One region of the Pseudoalteromonas sp. SR41-1 genome, then DNA from elsewhere that is predicted to be linked to it. Evidence: riboswitches for the same ligand, from Rfam matches in the RefSeq annotation. Region 1 holds a riboswitch; the other holds the start of a gene.
What was found. Region 1 has a riboswitch for lysine ahead of lysC (lysine-sensitive aspartokinase 3). Riboswitches for the same ligand answer to the same signal wherever they lie in the genome.
Positions count from the first base shown of each region.

Region 1 (8,146 bases):
CTTAGCCCCAATGTGTTTGACGAATTAAATAGTGCAAAGCTGAGTGCTTGCAGTAATCGCGTTACTGTAGCTGATAGCAGTGACAGTAATGTTTGTTTTGATGTGAGTGTGGTGCATAAAAAAAGCACCGACTGGCGATGCTTTTTATTAAATGACTTTATTAATTAATTTTGTTAAGCAACCTTACTAGTTAATTTTCCTGAATAACCGTTATTTACGCAGCAAAATCGTTTTCTAATAAACGGCTATGAATAGACTGTACTACGTTATCTGACTCAGTTTGCTCTACTAAAAAGCACAGGTTGTGCTTACTAGCACCGTGACAAATTAATCGAATGTTAAAGTCTTTTAGTACACTCATTAAGTTCATTTCGTGTTGGCGTAATTGAATCTCAGAGCCAATAAGTGCCACCAATGTTAGGTTGTTTTCTACCGAAACATGGCAAAACTCTGCAAGCTTATCTAGGCATTTTTGATCAAGCTCTGGGCGCGAGGCGTTTTGCGCGTTATCAAGCGTTATAGCTACACTGATTTCTGATGTGGTTACCAAATCTACAGATATATTGTATTCACTTAATAGTGTAAATACGCGTGCTAAAAAGCCGCTTGCTAGTAGCATTTCTGGGCTTTTAAGCGTAAGCAATATTTGGTTTTTACGTTGCGTTACTGCGCGTATACCTGGTTGCTGCGATTTTTCGCGCTCAATCCATGTACCGCCACGCTCTGGCTCGCGGCTAGAACCTACAAACACGTTAATGTGGCTACGGCTCGCTGGTAAAATAGTTGCTGGGTGTAATACTTTTGCGCCAAAGGTTGCCATTTCAGCGGCTTCGTCAAAACTTAAGCGTGCAATAGGCGTCGCTTTTGCGCACAAACGCGGGTCGGTGCTAAAAATGCCCACTACGTCGGTCCAAATATGCACACTTTTAGCGTTAATCGCTTCAGCTAGTAATGCAGCGCTATAGTCAGAACCACCACGTCCTAGCGTTGTGGTGTGACCGTATTCGTCACTACCAATAAATCCCTGAGTTACAATTACTTGAACGTCTAATAACGGAATTAAATGCTCTTTAGCAGCTTGCGCTGTGGCTGAAACATTGGGCGTTGCTTTGCCAAATTGGCTGTCTGTTTTAAGCACCTTGCGCACATCAAAGCGATCGGCATTTAAACCCTGTAAACGAAGTACCTGTGCAAACAAATACGACGACAAACGCTCACCAAAGCTAAGTAGCTCGTCGTGTTGCTGAGCGGTTGTTAGTGGCTCTTGAGCCAATGTTTGAAATGCTTTTAGGGTTTCGTTAAAGCCAACAGCTAAATCGGCATCTAGCGATAATTCATCTAAAATAGTTTGTTGAATAGCAAGAACGCCATTTATGTGTTCTTGGCGCTCACTTGAAGTAATGCTTGATTTACACAGTGCAACTAAGTGATTAGTTACGCCGGCACTGGCGCTCACGGCAACAATACGTACGCTTTTATCTGCAACAATAATTTCGCTACAGCGACTCATCGCTTCAAAATTTGCAACACTTGTTCCGCCAAATTTGGCAACGATGTAATCTGATTTTGCGCCTGATACTGTTTGTGGCACTGATTGGGTAGTCATTTAGTCTCCTTTCGCGGTATCCAAACCGCAATAAAACAAGAAGAACTTGGCAAAGGAATGCTTGAAGATAAGTCCACTGCCAGAAGCTCTCCACCTATATTGGTGACAGTTTTGAGGATTCAGCCCCATAAACCGAAAAACAATGACGACGTACCATTATTTTCCTCGGCGAGTACTTCCCTCCTTAATGATCATCGGCTTTCGTCGCCTAACATTAAGTACCTAAGTATCGCACCTCTTCTGAATGCTTTATTAACCAGTGGCTAATAAAACAAAACCCCACTAAGTAGCGGGGCTTTGAAAGTTATCGTTTAGACGTCTAGCTGTCAAGCATTTAATAATTTATGAGTTAAATAAAACTGCCCATGTAATACGAGCCCGCATATCCAACCGTGTAACAAATTAATAAATGCAGCGATAAACGCAAGTAGCTCATAAAGGTAAGCGCTTTAACTTTACTCATGGCAATAATGCCCGCAGCCGAACCAATAATAAGCATTGAACCGCCCACACCCGTTGCATACGTAAATGACAACCAATGTTGTTGGCTCATTACTATATTGGCTTTTAATAATGCAGCGGTAAGCGGTACGTTATCGACCCCAGCTGATAATATGCCCATTAAGTAGTTTGCGTATTCTGGTGCCATTACCGTGTATAGGTCGGTAAATTTACTCAACATACCAATTTCTTTAAGTGCGCCAACAAGTAAAAGTACACCTACAAAAAACAATAATGTGTCGTATTCTATATCGCGAACAAAATCGATTATGTCTTTGTTTATGTCTTTTTTGCGCATTAAAAATTGCGCCACTAAAAACATCACTGATAAGCCAAACAAAAAGGTTAATAGAGGCGGTACGCTGTAAATTACACTCAACGTAAGTGTGCTCACTACGGTAGATAAAAATATAACAGCAATGGTTATGTCGGTTTTTTCAATGCGGGTTTTACCTGCACTAGCAAACTCAACACGCCCTTTCATACCGATAGACAGTAACGCGGCAAGCAGCATAACGCTTGCAAGTGCTGGCGCTATAAGTAGTAATAAATGAGCAATGGTTACTTTACCATCTAAAAATATCATTAGTGTGGTTACGTCACCTGTTATTAGCGATACCCCACCTGAGTTAACCCCAAACACAATAAGAGTGGCGTATTTAACGAGCTTTTTAGGTTCAAGTTTTAACGACATAACAACCGCAAGCGATATAAGCGTCGCTGTTACGTTATCTGAAATCGACGAAAACAAAAATGCAAAACCACCCACCAAAAACATGAGCTTTTTTTCGCTAATACTTTTTGGCATAACACGGTGCACAATATTTTCTATAAACCCCTTTGAATTTAAATACGCTACAAAGGTCATTGCAGCCATTAAAAATAGCCATAGCGAGGCAATTTCTAAAATATTTTCGTTTAAAAGATGTTGAATCGTATCGGGGCTTTGCCCGTGTAGGGGGTATATAAAAAGAAGAATCCAGCAAAGCGTACCAAAAAACAGCGTGGTTTTAGCTTTATTTACATGGATTATATCTTCTATAACGATCAGTAAAAATGCAATCGCTATCAGGGTTAGAATAATCGAGGAAACCATGGTAGTTAAACAACCTTTGATATAGTTTTAAAGAACACACAAATAACATTCCATTTCATGTGCCTATTTTCGGCGCGAATTTTAGCACTGCCTCTATGCAAAAACTATTATTAAATGGTCTTAAAAACGAATACTATATACAGACAAGGTTAATTAAAAATACGTAATAATGAGTCTTCTAAAAGAACTCAATAATAAAATACTAGGATGTTGTAACCCCTTATGATCCCAGCTAAAAAGCTGCTAAACACCATAACCGAACATTGGGGTGTATTAGAGCTATTATTTAAACGTTTTAAAATGGCTGACTTTAGCCTAAAAGACGTACAAAACGCGATTAAGCAAAAGCAGCCTACGTGGTCAAACGAACGCATTTATAAAGAAACAAATCGTTTGTTAAATCAAGATATTTTAATTCCACTGGCTAAATCCTCTCAGCTTGAAATAAATCGTGCTATTGCTGATTTTGCTACTTTTTTACTGCAAGAAGAGCATTTAGGTTTAGCGCAAGAAATTAGCGTATTAGTAGAGGACCTTGCTCGTTTAGGTAACCGCCTAGATAACGCTGGCGAAATAGAGGACTTTGACGATTTGCGCCGCTACAGCCGCATTATGGATGATCGGGTGCGTAAAATAATGAAGCTTTATACGCACAACGAAAACGCTATTTTAAACATTGTTGAACAAGCCAAATCAAATAATGCAGTGCAATCGCTGCAAAAGCGTTATAAAGCGGTAATAGAAGCCTTTGACGAATACATAGAGCCAATGCTTGAAATGGTTGATATTCGTGGTGAATTTCATGCGTGTTTTATCCTCATTGAAGAGCAAATAAGTAAGCAAATACTGCACATTGAGCGCTCAGGTAAAGCGTATAACGACAAACGTATGCTGGAGCAATTACGTACCCGTATACTCGAAATGCATTTAATGGGCCGAGAAAGCTTACGTAAAAGTGCCGATATGCTTATGCCGCTACGCGAAGAGTTACGTCGTAATAACTTAATTACTCGCCAAGCAGCCAAAGTACTTGGGCTTGTACGTAAAAATGGCGTAGACAATATGCTAAGTGCTGTGCAGCCACATTTTGTAAGCGACGCGCAGCGATATTCACTTGGTCAGCAACGCCATATTGTGGCTTACATGGCAAGCTTGGTTGAATTTGAACACGAAGAATACCAATTGCCTGACCAGCAAGACGTGCCTGCATTTGTTACGCCTAATATTCCTGACTACAACGATGTTAAAACCAGCTTTGCTAAGCGCTTTAATAAAAAACGCAAAAAGCCGCAGCCCTTGCTGCAATTTTTAGATGAAAGCTATCCAGATCTCGATGCCGACGAAATGCTATTTTTGTATCAAAAATTAGTCAGCGACAGCGATATTAAAATAATTCAAAGCGATGAAAAAGCCCGCGTAAAAATTGCCGGTCAGCACTTTTCTTTATATCCATTTAATTCAGAGCCTCAGCCAGATCCAAAGGCAGGTAAATAAACCATGACACACATAAACTTAGACGAGCTAACTCATCTACAAGCCATTAATAAAAAATTAGTAGCGGGTTATCACATTTGCGAGCAAGACAACGTAATGTGGCAAGAGCTTGACCAACACATAGAAGACTACACCGCCCTATTTACCGCTTTAGGTAACGATTTAAAACACGACAGCCGTGGCTTTTATTATTTTGGTAGCGACGAAAGTACGCCAAATATGGGCAAAATATCTCGCGCTATCGCGCTCACCATTTACATTTTAATTGAGCACTACGCCAATACGGGTAAAGACCCAATGCGCGCATTGTTTGACGACGTAAACGATTTAGAGCTTATGCAAACGCTGGTGCAAATTAACAAACATTTGTTTGATCAGCTTGAGATATTTTCGGGATCGGATTTGCGTAAAGACGTTTACCTGCGCATGGTGCGCTTAGGTTTAGCCCGTGAAGTAGAAGGCGGCTTTATGCTACAAGCGCCAATTCACCGCTACATAGATGCACTCATGGAAGTAAACGAAGAAACCTACATTACAGAGGACGAGGAATGAAAAATCTATACGGACTAAGCAAACTCGCCCTACTTAACACCGCAGGCTATGCAAAATGTGTGATCCCGCTTGATAAAAGCAGCTCTATTTGCGCGCCCAATAACACCGGTAAAAGCTCGGTTATTAACGCCCTGCAGTTTCCGCTTATTAACGATTTGCGCTTAACAGAATGGGACGGACACGATTTAGATGAAACCCGTAAGTTTTATTTTTCATCCGATCAGTCGTACATTTTACTAGAAGCTAACTTGCCTCATGGCTCGGTAGTAATTGGAGTTGCAGGACTTGGTAAAATTGCCGGTTACGCGCATCAGTACTTTTGTTATCAAGGAAAGCTTGATTTAGAGCAGTACACGCAAGGTAAAACTATTATTAAATTTACCAAGCTGTTCAACCATTTAAAATCGCTTAACTACAACCCTATTGAGCTTAAAGCACAAGAGTTAAACGCGCTACTTACTGGCGGCGCAACGCCTTTTGACGGCGACATTAACCTAAAAATGATCCCGCTTAATAATGTGCAAGACTCCTCTATTTATAAAGAAATATTTAGACGTATTCTTAACTTACATAAATTAGGTGCAAGCGACGTAAAACGCTTTATGCTACGCGTGTTTGAACGCCATATGTCGAACTCTAAGGTCGACTTTTATGAAGTATGGCGTCGCTCGTTTGATAAAGTAAACCGCTCAAAACGCGAATTAAAAGCCCTTGAGTCAATGCAAGAGCCAATAGCCGCGCTTGAGTCAATGCTTGAAAACCAAACCGTGCTTAAAGGTAAATTGGCGGCGTACGCCCCTAAAATTGACCAAGCACTGATTGATTTTGATACCTATCAAGAGTCGCAACTCTCTGAGCTTGTCATCGCGCTTGAAGATATAGAGCACGAAAAACACGAGTTTGAGCAAAAGCAAAGCCTATACGTACAGCAATCGCGCGATATAGAGCGCAGACAAACACAAATTGAGCAGTGGTTTTTAGATTACGATGCGCTTAAAAGTGAATTTGAACTGGTAAATAAAGCCACGCTTAAAACCAGCCTGACTCAGTTAAAGCAAGATTACGAGTCGCTTTCGCACTCTATAACCAGCGCACAAGGGCAAAGCCTACATACGCTTGACTACCGCATTAGCGAAACACAAAAACAAATTAAGAGCTTAAAACTGCAACTTAAAAACCTTGAGTTTAATTTGTTTACCCGTATGCGCGAAGACTTATCGTTAAAAGAAGTGGAAGAAATATCGCGCATTTTAAACCCCGACATTCTCTCGTTTGCGACCACCACCAATGGCGATATAACCATTGATGACGAAGATGCATTTGGTGAGTTTTTATCGCTATTAAGTGAAAACGTAAAAGGCGGCGTATTAACGCTACCAGGTGCGAGCATTAAACTTAAAAAGCTATCTCCTGTGCAAATGCAAAGCGGCGAAAACAAAGAGCAATTAACCGCTCAGCTAAGCGCACTTGAGCATTCACTTAAAGAGTTTAAGCAACAGCGCGATGTTGCTGCAAACGTTGCCGACAAACAAAAAGAAAAAGACGAATTATACGATGAGCTAATGAGCCTCGAGGGCGCCCTAAAACGCTTAGAGCAGTTTGAGGTAATGCAGCAGTCGGTTGAAGCGCAAGCCATGCTAAAAGAGCAGTTATTAGCTGAGCGCGAACAAGTTGACGACTACCTGCAAGATATTCAAAAAAATAGTGGCTCAATTGCCGATCGTCGCTCGTTAATTAAGTCGAAACAAGAGCAAATTAATCGCCAAACTGAGCGTCTGCGCCAAGTTAAAAGCGAGCGAATTGACCATACGCTTGATTTATACAGCGGCAAAGTAACTCCATACATGATTGATATTACAGTCGACTTTGATAACTTAAGCGACCTTGTTCATCACTTTAATAAAGACTGCCAAGAGCTGCGTAATTTTGACATAAACGTACGCAACACCTATTTGCATGTATATAACGCGGGTATTACTAAATTCGACAATGAAAACGACGAGTTTACTAAATACCAAAAACTAATAAGCGCCTTTCATAATATTGATAACGAACGCGATGCCGTTGAGCGCCAAGCACGCGTTGCGCTTACCGAAGTGGCCGCAACTATTAAAGGCTTGCGAGAAGATTTAGACCGCCTTCGCCGCGAAATGAATAGCTTTAATAAAGGCATAAGCCAGCACCGAATTTCAAACCTGCAAGCGTTTAAAATTAACGTCATACCGCGCAAAATGCTGGTTGATAGTATCGATACCATTATCAGTACGTCGCATCAGTTTGAGCAAGGTGACACGCTTGATTTACTTAGCCAAGAACCGTACAGCGAAAGTGCGGTAAACGAAGCAAAAGATCACTTAATTAAACTCGCCTCAGATAAAGCGGGCTTAACACTTACCGATTTATTTGATATTCGCTTTGAAGTGGTTAACCGCGCAGGTGAAACCGAACACTTTGAAAAAATAGATTCTGCGGGTTCAAACGGCACACGTATTACGATTAAGTTATTGTGTGGCATGTTGTTTATTCGTTATTTATTAAGTGACCAGGAACAAAACCTATACCGTATACCTATTTATATAGATGAAGCGGCTGATATCGATCCACAAAATCAAAAAGCAATTATAGAAACCGCACTAAGCTTTGGTTTTGTACCTATATTTGCCTCAGTTAAACCACAAATAAGTTGTGACTACATTGTGCCTATTCGCTCGGTAAAAGACGGTGCACAAAACTGGGTAGATGAAAAAGATTGGATTGAAGTTGAACACAATTAATTGGCCGTTAAGGCAAACCAACTAAACTAAAATATAGGACGTTTAAATAATACACATTTAAACGATGTGTGTTATTTTAAATTAATGCATTTTATTGGAGCAAACGTAATGAAAAATATGCTT
Region 1 is NZ_JACJEK010000008.1:166,929-175,074, reverse strand. It holds gene H5118_RS09165 (4'-phosphopantetheinyl transferase superfamily protein) at 1-168, shown strand, start outside; gene lysC (lysine-sensitive aspartokinase 3) at 215-1,606, opposite strand; lysine riboswitch at 1,682-1,854, opposite strand; gene nhaD (sodium:proton antiporter NhaD) at 1,956-3,203, opposite strand; gene H5118_RS09150 (hypothetical protein) at 3,426-4,697, shown strand; gene H5118_RS09145 (condensin complex protein MksE) at 4,701-5,249, shown strand; gene H5118_RS09140 (ATPase) at 5,246-8,023, shown strand; gene H5118_RS09135 (DUF4136 domain-containing protein) at 8,132-8,146, shown strand, end outside.

Region 2 (8,146 bases), on a different contig from region 1:
TGGGATATCATCGCCCATGAACCAAAGTACAGAGTTAGTTGCAGACTTACGAGAAGAACCAGTACCAACAACGTCACCTACATATGCAAGTGGTAAGCCTTTAGTTTTTAATTCTTCAAGCTGAGAGATTGGACCTACTTCGCCTGGCTTGTCTGGTGTAATTCCATCACGTTCAATTTTTAGCATTGCTAAAGCATGAAGTGGGATATCTGGACGAGACCATGCATCTGGTGCTGGTGATAAGTCATCAGTATTTGTCTCGCCAGTTACTTTAAATACAGTAACTGAGATCTTTTCAGCAACAGCTGGCTTATTAGTAAACCATTCTGCATTTGCCCAAGACTCAATAATTTGCTTAGCGAATGTATTACCCGCTTTTGCTTTTTCTTCAACATCGTAGAACGCATCAAACATAAGTAATGTATTTGAAAGGCCTTTAACTACGATTGGTGCAAGTGTTTCGTCATCAAGTAGGTCAATCATTGGCGCGATATTGTAACCGCCCAGCATTGTACCTAATAATTCTGCCGCTTTTTCTTTAGAAACAAGTGGAGAATTAGCTTCACCTTTAGCTACAGCTGCTAAAAATCCCGCTTTAATATAAGCAGCATCATCAACACCAGCTGGTATACGCTGAATGAACAAATCTAAAATGAATTCTTCTTCACCTGCAGGTGGGTTTTTTATTAATTCAATAAGATCAGCAGTTTGCTGAGCATCTAATGGCGCTGGTACGATACCTAACGCGGCACGTTCTTCTACGTGTTTACGATATTCTTGTAGCACAATATTGCCCTCTTGGTGACGTGAAAGTATCCGGTAGCGCTTTGGACGCAAATAAGTTACCCAATACTTATAGTATTCTAACGCGTAATTATAAAGCTTTTATGGATAGATGAAAATCCATCCAGTTGCGCAACTGATTATACCGATTATAAATACTATGAATAGTGGTTGTAGTAAAAACTATTTTCATGAATACTTATTAAGTAAGAATCATTACCATTAACTAATATTAATTTATTACAGGCATAAAAAAACCCAGCACTTGGCTGGGTTTTTATTACAAACTATTTAATTAACGTAAAACTTTAACGTTTTTGATAGTTTTGATATGCGCTTCTACACGACGGTTTTCTGCGTTTGCAGCTTTAGTGTTTGCATCATTTTTAAGACGCTCTTCACCTAAACCAACTGTAGTAATACGGTCTTCAGCAATACCATCAGCAACAAGTTGCTTAGCTACAGCATCAGCACGTTTTTTAGATAACCATTTGTTGTAAGTTGCTTTACCTACAGCAGAAGTGTGACCTTCTAATAGTACTGTTGTATCTGGGTACTCTTTTAAGAATGCAGATACTTTTTCAATATCATTTAAGTATTGAGTAGATACTGCAGAAGCATTGTTAGGGAAAGTCACTAATAAGCTTACTGTTACTTCTTTATCTTCATATAAAGTACAACCAGTACCATCTACAGCATCAGTCATAGGTGTGTTAGCACACTTATCATCTGCATCAGGAATGTTATCGTTATCGCTGTCTACAGGAGCTACAGCTACTTCAACTACTTTAGGCTCTGGAGCTGGTTTTACTGGCTCTACAGGAGCAGAGTTTTGGCCAAATAAGTAGTTAATACCAATTTTAGCACCAACATCTGTGTAACCACGGTCAAGACCTTGGTATACAGCTGTTTCGGCATTTACAAATAAGCCATCTGTAATGAAATGTTGGTAACCAACACCTGCATTTAAGAATGTGTTGTCATCAACTACGTCAATTTCTTTAATACCGAAAAGACCATAGAAAGGACCGCCGTCTAAATGGTAAAGAGCATCAATACCGTAACGCTCGCCATCAATATTGTTACGGTTGCCAGCAACTTTATCAAAAGCATTAAAATCCATGTCTGCATATTCAAGACGTGCGCTCCAGTAATCACTGAAACGGTAACCAGCTTCAACACCCCAGCCAGTTGATTCGTTTACGTCAAGACCGGCTTGGTCACGCATGTTTTTCCAAGATGCGTCATAGTAGTCGCCAAATGCGCCAATGTAGAAACCTTCTTCTTTATCAGCAGCGAATGTAGATGCGCTAGTTGCAGCCAACGCGATTGCAATTGTAAGTGATTTTAATTTCATTGTTTTCTTCCCATTTGAACAATTTTAAATTGTAGCTAATCGATACTAGCTCAATCAGTTTTATATAGACTAACTGAGCCTTTGTTAATCAATACTTAACGAAAAATAAAGTTTATTACTTTTTTCTATGCCTTGTCGCAACACACATCCACTTACTATAGGCGAAATTAAAACTTTATTGAAAAATAAATATAGTAGTTTTTTGTAAATTAGTACTTAGCAAGGAATGTAAGAGCAATTAAATTAAATGCACTTATAAATGCAAAGAAATATTGCTTGGTTTTAATTGTGCGCATAATACCACCAGAATTAGCATCCCCCTAGGTATATGCGCATGTTTGATTAAAAAATGACTCTTTTTAATCATGCGGTTATATTTAAAGTTAAGTATTAAGTACCACAAAAAGTCTGGTAGTCATTATCATTCGTCGGTGGAGAGCAAAATTCTGATAACTCTTCACTGTTAGAATATGGATTGCTGGCTATTTTTATAAAGCGCTGTAGCAACTCGCTGGATCCTGTAGCGTTATATTGTGCAATTATTTCTTCGATCACATGATTACGCGGTATTACACGAGGATTTGCCGCTCTCATTACTTCATAACTATTATCGTCAGTTAAACTTACCCACCTAGCTCTCCATTCAATTAGCGACTCAGGTACGCTTTTTTCTCCTTTTAAGGATTCAGTAAGCGCATCAAAGGTATTGGTGTAGTCGAGCTGATTATCTTTTAATAGCGTTAACAGCTCTGCTATTAACTCGCCACTACTATCGCTAGATTCAGTTAAACCCAGTTTTTGTGCCCACATAGCTGTAAACTCAGCATTAAACTGCTCAGCAAAACTATTAATAAATGGCGTCATTAATAAAACTGCTTGCTCGTCATCATCGCTAATAAGCGGTATTAAACTCTCAGCTAAGCGTGCGCAGTTCCAGTTAGCTATATTAGGTTGATTACCGAATGCATAGCGGCCTTGTTTGTCTATAGAGCTAAATACGGTATCAAAATCAAAGCTATTCATCATGGCACACGGGCCGTAATCAATAGTCTCTCCGCTAACTAGCGTATTATCTGTATTCATTACTCCGTGAATAAAGCCAACACGCATCCAGCTCACAACTAGCTTAACTTGGTTTTTAATCACAGCGCCTAAAAATGCTAAGTATCGCTGCGAACCTGTATCGGTTATTTCTGGGTAGTGTCGCTCTATAGCTAAATCGGCTAAATTTTTAAGCCCTTCAACATCGCCTTGCGTCGCTAAATATTGAAACGAGCCAACACGAATATGACTCGTTGCTACACGCGTAACGATAGCCCCTGCTTGTGGCGGATTACGATAAACCGTTTCACCACTACCAACAACCGCTAAGCAGCGTGTGGTTTTAACTCCCAGCGCATGCATTGCCTCGCTCATTACGTATTCACGAATAGCAGGACCAAGTGCGCAACGCCCATCCCCTCCTCTTGAGTAAGGAGTAGCACCAGAGCCTTTTAATTGAATATCCCATAACTGGTTTTTATCATCACTAATAGCGCCCAGTAAGTGCGCTCGTCCATCGCCTAAGCGTGGTGAAAAATGTCCAAATTGGTGCCCAGAGTAACCAAGTGCTACTGCAGGAATCACCTGTTTTTCGTTACCGCTAAAAGTGCTGGCACGCAAATCAACCGCAACGTTAATATTAAACTCTTTTGCTAAGCTCTCATTCCACAGTAATAACTGAGGAGAGGCGACACTTGCAGGGGAATCTTCTATTGCGAAGTTTTCCGCAATATCTGTGTATCTTGGCACTAATTTCATTGTAATTCCTATTGTTGCTGACTTATACCAACACGGTTGTCACCTACGCCATAAGCAACAATTAAGCTTAACTCTTGCATACTTAAGCCGCTTTGCTTTTGCATTTCGTTAAAAAAAGCTTGGGCTGCATTTAGTGACTTTTTAGTTTGTAAGCCGCCGTCTATAATTTTATGGGCACGCAAATAATTCTCTACATCGCGTGATAGTAAAAATGTATCTTTACCAAGTGCTCGCAGCGCATAAGGCCCTGTATTTCCGCCTAAACGCGAACCATGTTTTTTTAAATACGCCCACAAACCAATAATATCGTCTGTCGGCCAATTAGCGATAAACTGACTAAAATTGCCATGTTCCCCTGCTATTTCGTGGATCATGTAAGCATTTTCGGTAATTGTTTTTACTTTTTTATAGTTACGAACAATTCGCTCATCCGTTGCTTTTTGTTCCAGCATATCAGGTGGCATCATTAATAACTTATCAACGCTAAAATCCCAAAAAACCTCTCTAAAGCCTGCCCACTTATTATTTATGACTGACCAATAAAAGCCGCTTTGAAATACTTTTCGAGTAAATTCTTCAAGCCAATCGTCGTCACTTAACGTGCTTAGTTGTTTTTTAGATAGCGGTTTTGCAAGTAATAACTTAAGCATTTTTTCAGAGCCTTTTCGCTCTACCGCTCGCTTATAAATATCGCTAAATTTTTCCATACTAATTAAATACCTCACTACTTATATTGCTAGTGTACGAGAAAAGCACCTAATACGTAACCACCCCTTTTTTCGATGAATTAATCTGTATTTAGTCGCTTGACACCTAGACGGCTAAAATGCTTTAATCGCCGTAATTACCCTATTTAAATTGCACAGGTTTGTAAGTTTTACTCTACAAACAGGTGCAAAGGGCTAGAAGAGGTGCGTTATTCAGGTAGCGTATGTTAGGAGCGCAAACTCCAGCAAGCATACGTGAGGGGAATTAACGCCGAGAAGTAACCACTTTTGCGAGGTGTTTATTTCGGGCGACTAGGTTGAACCCTAGCGACTGTCACCAATAGCTGCTTATAAAAAGCAGCTTGTTAGTTTGGTGGAGAGCTTCTGGTCTTAAATATTAAGGCCGTGCGCCCTATTATTTTAAGCCCATTCGCTCTTCGAATTATTAGTTCGAACGACGTTAATGCGGCTCCTTCCATAAAGCTTTTTAACTATTCGAATAATACCAATTGCATTAAATTAGTTATCGCTAAAATGATCACGTTTTTAATAAAATTGGTACAAATTATAAGTTCGTGAGAGATGATCAACAACTTCAATTTAAACGACTACTCACTGTGGACCGCGCTCGTAACGCCATTTGATCAACACGGCGATGTTGACTACAACACGTTAACTAAGTTGGTTAGCGATCAAGAAGCGGCACATAACGGTATTTTGCTACTTGGCAGTACGGGCGAAGGTTTAGCACTAACGCTAAAAGAGCAACAAGCCATTGTTGAGCACGTATGCCAGCTAAAACCAACAGTACCACTCATGGTAGCTGTGGGCGGTAGTAACTTAAAGCAACAAATTGAGTGGGTTAACTACTGTAATACACTCCCAATTCATAGCTTTTTACTTGGCTCACCGCTTTATGCAAAGCCTGGCGCTATAGGTCAAACTCATTGGTTTGAAAGCCTACTAAATGCAAGCGCTCATCCATGTATGCTTTATAACGTACCCGGTCGAAGCGCTGTTAGCATCCCAGCGGCAACAATTCAAAACTTACAAAACAATAAAAATTTATGGGCGTTAAAAGAAGCGAGCGGCAGTATTGCTCAGTTTGAAGCTTACCGCCAAGCGGCGCCTAATTTAGCTATTTTTAGTGGCGACGATGCGCTAATGCCTTATTTTGCTCAAGCTGGCGCAAAAGGTTTGGTGTCGGTAGCTGCAAACGCATGGCCTGAACAAACTCACGAGTTTGTTAAGCGCAGTTTAAGTGGTCAACACCCTAATTTATTTGCCCAGTGGTCAAGCGCTATTAATAGCCTATTTGCTGTCGCAAACCCTATTCCCGTAAAGGTACTGATGCATTTGCAAGGCCGCTTAAGCAGCCCGCAACTTCGTCCACCTTTAACACATCTTGAGTTAACTCAAACCGATTGCATTACAACTGCAAACAACACCATTTTATCTTGGCATTAAATATAGGTTTTTATAATGAGCTGGTTAGAACTATTAAATAATTTAGAATCGGGCGCAGTACGCGCTGCATCACAAAACGAAAGCGGCCAATGGCAAGCTAACGTAGAAGTAAAGCAAGGCATTTTAGAAGCCTTCAAAAATGGCACTAATACTGAATTTGCAGGCGGCTTTGTTGATAAACATAACCTAGCTCCGCAAGAATTTAGTACTGATGATGGCGTCCGTATGGTACCAGGTGGCTCAAGTGTTCGCCGTGGTGCTTATGTTGCTAAAGGCACGATTATTATGCCACCAGCGTATGTAAACATTGGCGCATATATCGACGAAGGCACAATGGTAGATAGCCACGCATTGGTGGGTTCTTGTGCACAAGTAGGTAAAAACGTACATTTAAGTGCTGCAGTTCAGCTTGGTGGTGTACTTGAGCCAATTGGTGCAAGCCCAGTAGTGGTTGAAGATGACGCATTTATTGGTGCAGGCTGTATTATTGTTGAAGGCGTAGTCATTAAAAAAGGCGCAGTACTTGCCCCTGGCGTGCGTTTATCAGCAACTATTCCAGTATACGACTGCGTAAACGAGCGCCAACTAGATAAAGGCGAGCCAATCCCAGAGTACGCGATTGTAATACCGGGCTCTCGCCCTGCATCAAACGAATGGGCGCGCGAGCAAGGCCTAAGCATGTCGTGTGCGTTAATAGTTAAATACCGCGACGAGAAAAGCGATGCATCGTTATTGCTTGAAGAGGTTTTACGATAATGAGCTTTTTGAGCACGCCTATCAAAACCGCTGTAAATACTATTACACAACAACTTGATACACCTTTTTTTGTTTACGACCTAGATCAACTAAACACGCATCTTGCGCGTTTAGTTGCGCAAACCGATGTAAAGCTGTGGTACGCGGTAAAAGCAAACCCACTGTCTAAAATTATTCAAAGCTTAGACAGTGCTGGCTTTAATTTTGACGTAGCAAGTAAAGGTGAGCTTGAGCAAGTACTAGCACAAGGTATTAGCTCGCAGCGCGTGCTCAACACAGGGCCTGCAAAAAGCCCTAAACAAATAAAACACTTTATTGAGCGCGGCGTGCGTATATTCGTAGCAGAAAGCCTCAATCAAGTACGTTGGTTAAACCAACAAGCGCAACTACAAAACACGCAGTTACAAGTATTACTGCGTGTACAATTACGCTGGCCTGAAGGTGAAAAAAACCCACTGGGCGGCGACAGCCTTACGCCGTTTGGTTTGGGTTGTAATGAGTGGCAAGCACTCAATGTAGCTGACTACCCTGCGCTTAAATTTGACGGCCTGCATATTTTTCAGTGGGGCAACATGCTTAGCACTCAAAAACTAAGCGACTTGTGGTCACAAATGATTGCACCTCTTAGCCAACTTGCCAGCGATTTAAATATTAGCCTTAAAATTCTCGATTTAGGCGGCGGTTTAGGTATTCCTTATACACAAAACGAAGCAACACTTGATTGGGATGACTTAATTGCTGCGCTCGCTAAAATTAAAAATGATGCGGGTGTAGAAGAGCTATGGATGGAACTTGGTCGCTATGCCGTTGGCGAATGCGGTCATTACGCAAACCCAGTAGTAGAGCGCAAACAAAACTACAATCAAGAACAAGTAATTTTAAGCGGCGGTATAAATCACTTATTACGCCCTGCTGTTACCAGCCAGAACTTTCCTGCTGCATTACTGCGTGAATCCAGTGCTAAAACTCAAGCAGTCACTTTATATGGCCCACTTTGTACAGCGCTTGATTGCTTGGGTGAACATAACTTACCAAGCGATTTAAATGAGCACGACTGGCTAGTGTTTAGCCAATGCGGTGCTTACGGCTTTACCGAAAGTATGCCGTATTTTTTATGCCATGAGCTAGCTGCTGAGTACACCTTGCAAAACGGTACACTTACCTGTGTTCGCCAAGCCGAAAATGCCAGCCATTATTTAAGGTAACAAGTATGAGTAATACAACACACATTAGCCAAGAGAACATTGTAGTAGGGGAAGTTGCAAACGGCTTACCA
Region 2 is NZ_JACJEK010000013.1:61,285-69,430, reverse strand. It holds gene acnB (bifunctional aconitate hydratase 2/2-methylisocitrate dehydratase) at 1-786, opposite strand, end outside; gene H5118_RS12700 (OmpA family protein) at 1,079-2,140, opposite strand; gene H5118_RS12695 (YdiU family protein) at 2,531-3,940, opposite strand; gene H5118_RS12690 (DNA-3-methyladenine glycosylase I) at 3,949-4,647, opposite strand; lysine riboswitch at 4,839-5,039, shown strand; gene dapA (4-hydroxy-tetrahydrodipicolinate synthase) at 5,230-6,114, shown strand; gene H5118_RS12680 (2,3,4,5-tetrahydropyridine-2,6-dicarboxylate N-succinyltransferase) at 6,130-6,870, shown strand; gene H5118_RS12675 (PLP-dependent decarboxylase) at 6,870-8,075, shown strand; gene H5118_RS12670 (succinylglutamate desuccinylase/aspartoacylase family protein) at 8,081-8,146, shown strand, end outside.
Region 2: it holds a riboswitch for lysine, as region 1 does, so the genes downstream of both, dapA (4-hydroxy-tetrahydrodipicolinate synthase) here and lysC (lysine-sensitive aspartokinase 3) in region 1, are expected to answer to the same signal.